Regions from separate parts of the Vibrio sp. 1249-1 genome, predicted to be linked through region 2. Evidence: predicted binding sites of a transcription regulator. Region 2 holds the regulator's gene; each other region holds the start of a gene.
The links. Region 2 encodes MetJ, which represses methionine synthesis genes. Its sites were predicted from a motif close to TTAGACNTNTANANGTCTAA; they were not measured.

Region 1: metE (5-methyltetrahydropteroyltriglutamate--homocysteine S-methyltransferase) is a predicted target of MetJ. The motif match lies at 1,228-1,247, and genes of this name have one in related genera.
Region 3: metA (homoserine O-acetyltransferase MetA) is a predicted target of MetJ. The motif match lies at 1,255-1,274, and genes of this name have one in related genera.

The regions. Positions count from the first base shown of each region.
Region 1 is NZ_JAWOWJ010000006.1:288,155-290,413, forward strand. It holds gene R7Z50_RS13745 (DUF4250 domain-containing protein) at 16-216, shown strand; gene metR (HTH-type transcriptional regulator MetR) at 238-1,149, opposite strand; gene metE (5-methyltetrahydropteroyltriglutamate--homocysteine S-methyltransferase) at 1,428-2,259, shown strand, end outside.
Region 2 is NZ_JAWOWJ010000021.1:47,790-50,048, reverse strand. It holds gene R7Z50_RS22400 (malic enzyme-like NAD(P)-binding protein) at 1-1,044, shown strand, start outside; gene metJ (met regulon transcriptional regulator MetJ) at 1,156-1,476, opposite strand; gene R7Z50_RS22390 (O-succinylhomoserine (thiol)-lyase) at 1,702-2,259, shown strand, end outside.
Region 3 is NZ_JAWOWJ010000002.1:488,225-490,483, reverse strand. It holds gene R7Z50_RS05690 (DMT family transporter) at 116-451, opposite strand; gene R7Z50_RS05685 (DUF6559 family protein) at 575-961, opposite strand; gene metA (homoserine O-acetyltransferase MetA) at 1,302-2,243, shown strand.

The DNA of each region.
Region 1 (2,259 bases), on a different contig from region 2:
AAGAGGAGAGTCGCGATGGATTTAAGCAATGTAGGTAATCTGGACAGCACTATTTTGCTAGGTATCGTCAACGAAAAGCTACGTTTAGAGTGCGACAGTTTTGACGAGTTAGTATCAGTGTATGAGATGGATGTAGAGTCTGTAGTCGGCAAGCTTGATATGCTCGGTTATCAGTACGATCCATTGACTAACCAATTTAAAGCATATCAACGCTAAGCCTTTCATAATCCAAATCTTTTAAGCCACCTTGATTCCGTCAAGGTGGCTTTTACATTGTAGCCTCGCGGTTGCGAAAAAAGCTTGTAAGTAACGCTTTTCTTTCTCTGAGTGACGCGTTGCAGCAAACAAGCGACGCCATAAGCCTTGGCCGAAAGGTTTACTGGTAATAAGACCTTGGCGAGAAAATTCAGAAATCGCCCAATTGGGTAGTGCCGCCACCCCTAATCCAGCAGAGACCATCTGAACTAACATGAGAGTGTTGTCGGCTTGCTTCCATTTCGCAGGTTCTATTCCTGCTGGCTGAAGAAAGTGTTTTACGACGTCCAGCCTTTGTTTTTGAACCGGATAAGAGAGCATGGTTTGATCTGCGAGATCTTGCGGATCAATAATTTCTTTTTCCGCCAATGGGTGATTGGTTGCGGTAATTAAACGCATTTCAAAGTCGAATAGAGGCTCGTAGTGGACTTCAGATCGAGGTTGGATATCGGAAGTAATAACGAGATCAAGTTCGCCTGCCAATAGAGCTGGGAGTGGTTCAAAGCCAAAACCAGAGGAAAAGTCCAATGTTACGCTAGGCCAAGCAAGTTGGTACTCCCTAAGTGCAGGCATTAGCCATTGGAAGCAAGAGTGACATTCAATGGCCATATGTAATCGGCCATTGACGTCTTCTTTCAAGCTCGCTAAATCATTTTCTGCTCTTGCGAGTTTCGGAAGGATATCTTCTGCAAGACGCAATAGGATTTCTCCCTCTGAAGTGAACTTCACCGGACGAGTCTTTCTCAGGAACAGTTGCCCTCCAATTCGCGCCTCCAAATCTTTGATCTGATGAGACAGTGCCGACTGAGTGAGATGTAAAGCGGTCGCTGTTGCCGTTAGAGAGCCAGTGTCTCGAAGCGAAGTGAGTGTCCGCAAATGTTTTAGCTCTATCATGAATTCCTTTCATCCTTTGTTGCTCGCTATGAACAGAATAGCAATCGTGTAAATAACTTAACGACAAAAAATGGATATGTAAACGTCTAGACGTCTATTTGTTGTGTTTATTTGCGAATCATGTCGCCTCATGATGAATTTTTTTAATAAACAAGTTGAATAAATGGACGTTGTTCAAACCGCAGATGAGAGCGATAGTTTAGCCATCCAGACATCTTTCATGACGAAAGATACTCTGACCCAAACAAATTAAACAAGATTGAAAAAGGAATAGGGACATGGCTACAACAACGCACGTACTAGGTTATCCACGCATCGGTGAAAAACGAGAATTAAAATTCGTTCAGGAAAAATACTGGCGCGGAGAAATTGATCAAGCAGAGCTTAAAAAGGTTGGAGCAGATCTGCGCGCTAAAAACTGGCAAACGCAAACAGATGCTGGCTTGAGTTTTACCACCGCTGGCGATTTTGCTTGGTACGATCATGTACTGACGACCACGTTGTTACTGGGTCACGTGCCAAAACGTCACGCAGACGGTTTCCCTGATTTGGATACGCTATTCAAAGTGGGTCGCGGTCAATCTCAAGCGGGTTGCGGCTGTGCGGGCGCTGCAGCATCGGATATGACTAAATGGTTCAACACAAACTACCACTACATCGTACCTGAATTTAGCAAGGACGATACATTTGAAGTGAGTTGGCCTCAACTGTTTGAAGAAGTCAACGAAGCAACCCAAGCTGGGCATAAAGTGAAGCCAGTTTTGCTTGGTCCAGTCAGTTATCTTTACTTAGGTAAAGAGGTAGAAGAAGGGTTCGATCGCCTGACGCTACTGCCACGATTGCTTACGGCTTACCAAGCTATTTTGGCAAAGCTCGCAAGTCAAGGTGTTGAGTGGGTTCAGATTGATGAGCCAATTTTGTCACTGGAGCTAGAAAGCAAATGGGCTGATGCGTTCAAGCTAGCGTACCAAGTGATTCGAAGCGATGTAAAAGTGCTGCTAACGACGTACTTTGACTCTATAAGCGATACGCTAGACAAAATTGTAAAGCTACCAGTGGATGGTTTACATATCGATTTATCTGCCGCGCCTCAGCAGCTTGACGACGTGG
Region 2 (2,259 bases):
GTTATTTCTAACGGTACCGCTATTCTAGGTCTAGGTAACCTAGGTCCACTTGCATCTAAGCCAGTGATGGAAGGTAAAGCGTTACTGTTTAAGCGTTTTGCAGGTCTTGACTCTATTGATATTGAAGTTAAGCACCGCACGATCGATGAATTTGTTGATACTGTTGCGAGCATTGCAGACACTTTTGGCGGTATTAACCTTGAAGATATTAAAGCACCAGACTGTTTTGAGATTGAAAAGCGTCTGATTGAACGTTGTGATGTACCAGTATTCCACGATGATCAACATGGTACTGCTATTGTAACGGCAGCGGGTATGCTGAATGCAATCGAACTTCAAGGTAAGAAACTTGAAGATTCAACAATTGTTTGTCTTGGCGCTGGCGCTGCCGCTGTAGCGTGTATGGAGCTTCTGATCAAATGCGGCGCAATGCGCGAAAAAATCTACATGCTAGATCGCAAAGGTGTGATTCACACTCGTCGTGATGATCTTAATGAATATAAGCAGCTATTTGCGAACAATACAGATAAGCGCACACTAGAAGACGTGATTGAAGGTGCAGATCTGTTCCTAGGTGTATCTGGTCCAAACCTATTGCCAGCGGAAGCGTTGAAGTTGATGGCAGATAAGCCAATCGTATTCGCATGTTCTAACCCGGATCCTGAAATCAAGCCGGAACTTGCTCACGCAGTTCGTGATGACTTGATCATGGGCACTGGCCGTAGTGATTATCCTAACCAAGTTAACAACGTATTGTGTTTCCCATTCATTTTCCGCGGTGCTCTTGATGTGCGTGCAAGTGAAATCAATGATGAAATGAAACTTGCAGCCGTTGAGGCGATTCGTGAGCTAGCAAAAGAGCCTGTACCTGAAGCCGTATTGAAGGCTGCAGGTGTTGATAAGCTAGAGTTTGGTGCGGACTATATTATTCCAAAACCAATGGATTCACGTTTGCTACCACGTGTTGCAAAAGCGGTTGCTCAGGCGGCGGTTAATTCAGGTGTAGCTCGTATCGAGATGCCTGAAAACTACATGGCAGAGTAATATATCTTTCAGATGTGATACACAAAAATGGGACGCTATTGCGTCCCATTTTTATGTCATTCATTTGGCTCGAGGCAAGAGTTATTACCTGAAACCTCTTATCAGGCTTTTTTATTCTTCGTCGAATGACTCAAATTCGATGCCCATTTCCGTCATCAGCGCTTTTACTTCTGTTGGAATATCATCAGGACGGTCTTTACGAAGGTCTTCATCTGTCGGAAGTGGCTGACCTGTGTACGCGTGCAAAAATGCCTCGCATAGCAATTCGCTATTGGTTGCATGGCGTAAGTTATTGATCTGACGGCGAGTACGCTCATCAGTTAGCACCTTTAAAACTTTTAGCGGGATAGAGACGGTAATTTTTTTTACTTGTTCGCTTTTTTTGCCGTGCTCTGCATATGGGCTAATGTATTCGCCATTCCAGTCAGCCATTGCACACCTTCATTTATGTAATCGGTTAAAAATAATTTAGGTGCTGATTTTAGCTGCATTTACCGCCATAAGCAAAGACATATAGACGTCTAGAAGTGTTGACGTCTCATTTTTTGACGAGTAAAGTGAACATAACAGCAAAGGAAGCGTGTTGATCACTTTATGTTACACATTAGATATAGCGCATTCCTATTTAGAAGTCATTACCCGTGAAAGGATACACCCATGAGCACTCGCAAACCTGCGACCATTGCAGTACGCACTGGTATTGAATCAGACAGCCAATATCATGCTGTCGTTCCACCTATTTATCTTTCCACTAACTATGGTTTTCCTGCTTTTGGTGAAGTGCCCAAGTATGATTACACACGATCTGGTAATCCAAACCGCGGACTGTTGGAAAGTGCGCTATCTGAACTCGAGTCTGGAAAAGGAGCGGTTGTTACTAATTGCGGTACGTCGGCATTAAATTTATGGGTTTCCGCTTTTCTCGGCCCAGATGATCTCATTATTGCTCCTCACGATTGTTATGGTGGTACCTATCGTCTTTTTAATACCCGAGCTAACAAAGGCGATTTTAAGGTTCAGTTTGTCGATCAATCAGACGAACAGGCTTTAGATGCTGCATTGGCACAAAAACCAAAACTCATTTTGCTAGAAACTCCGTCAAACCCTCTGGTTCGCGTAGTGGATATTGCAGCTACTTGTGAAAAAGCGAAACAAATCGGCGCGTTAGTTGCGGTGGACAATACCTTTTTGACACCCGTGTACCAAAAACCTTTA
Region 3 (2,259 bases), on a different contig from region 2:
TGAATGCAACAATAAGACATCATATCAATACTCGCCATTAGCGATTGAATTTGCACTAAAAAGCCGCAGCAATTTCTCGCTGCGGCTTCTTATTCACTTAACAAGTAGAGTGGCGTTATTCGTACCCTACTGTTTTGGATAATAAATTTACGATCAACACACCAGCGATGATAAACCCAATACCAACTAGGGCTGGTAAGTCTAGACGCTGTCCGTAAACAAAGTAACCAACCGTCGCAACCAAAACGATCCCAGCACCACTCCATATGGCATAAACAACCCCGACAGGCATTGTTTGCACTGTGACGGAAAGCAAGAAGAAAGCGATGCCGTAACCAATCAAAACGACTGTGCTCGGCATTACTTTCGTAAATTGCTCTGTTTTGGGAATATAAGAAGTGGCAATCACTTCACATACAATCGCTATCGACAGCGCCAACATTGGTGGCATAGAGACAAGCATTTTGAACATAAGGCATTAACGCTCAACAGAAATGTAACCGACAACATGTCCGGATAATTAGGCCGCGCATTATACCCAACTCATCTCACGATGGAATACCACTAACGATGTTTACACACCATCACTTTCGCTTACTTTTTGATGACCAGGTGAAAGGCTGACGTTTTGGTGCTGACGAGAAATTTCAAAGTAGATATGCATATCAATCGGCTCAGGTGTATTGAGTAGCATCTTACCTACTTCACGTTGGAAATGACCATAATTACCTAGCTCATCCGTTAGTTCTAGGAGCTCGTAAGAGGCTTCATCGGCAAACATTCCATACGCATACTGATAATGACTGATATCCTTGCTCTTATCATAACCCAGCTTTTGAAGAGCTTGATCAATCTCTTCCGGCGTATAAATGTCTTTATCACCAAACGAATGCAGTAGCACGCAAGGAACTTCTTGAGCGATGCTCTGAATCTTTGTCTTTCTCTTGAAAATACCGAACATAATGTCCTCCACTGACGATGTTTCCAAACATGCACATTAATGCAAAATGGTGAGCTGATTGTTTTTAGTATGGCTCATTAATTTGAGACTTCCTTACTACGAAGTCACCTTCACATATTAACGTGATCGCATAATTACCAGCAAATAGTACACACTGCGTTTCAAACCTATCTCATCAGAAACTCTGCTTTAGTCACAATTGTGTGACAACCCCGAGTACGGTTTACCATAATGTAAAGAGTAGATTGAAAAGTCGGATTTCGTATCGACATCTAAACTTAATTAAGTTAGCTTTAGAAGTATAGACGTCTAGATTGACTATGCTTAGGGAGAGAAAGTCGTGCCAATTAGAATTCCAGATCAATTACCAGCTACCGATGTATTAAGGACAGAAAACATCTTCGTGATGAGTGAAACGCGTGCAGCGAGTCAGGAAATACGTCCTTTAAGAGTGCTGATCCTTAATCTGATGCCAAAAAAAATAGAGACTGAAACTCAGTTTCTGCGTCTACTCTCAAACAGCCCACTACAGGTTAACGTCGAATTACTGCGCATTGATAACCGCCCGAGTAAAAATACGCCAACTGAACATTTAGACACGTTTTATCGCCAATTTGAAATGGTGCGAGATAAAAACTTCGATGGCATGATCATTACTGGGGCTCCATTAGGTTTGGTGCAATTTGAAGATGTCATTTATTGGGATCATCTCAAAACCATCATGGAGTGGGCAAAAGATCATGTGACATCCACTCTTTATGTTTGCTGGGCTGCGCAAGCAGGGTTAAAGCTACTCTACGATCTACCTAAAAAAACGCGTAAAGAAAAACTTTCAGGCGTGTATCATCATCAAATCCATCATCAGTTTCACCCTATCTTACGCGGATTTGATGACACGTTTTTGGCTCCTCACTCGCGTTACGCAGATTTTTCGCCTCACTTTCTAGAAGAGCATACTGACTTAGACATTTTAGCGACATCGGATGTCGCAGGTGTGTACTTGGCCACCACAAAAGACAAACGAAATGTCTTTGTCACAGGACACCCTGAGTATGATTCTCACACTTTACATAATGAATACATCCGAGATTTAAGCGAAGGTATGGAGCCCGCTATTCCTGTCAACTATTACCCAAACAACAACCCAGATAACCCACCAATTGCAAGCTGGAGAAGCCATGGACACCTCCTCTTTTTAAACTGGCTGAACTACTGTGTTTATCAGCAAACACCGTACGACCTCGATCACTTCAGTGAAGATGCTTTCACTAAAGACGATTAGCTTCAAAATAAGCAAA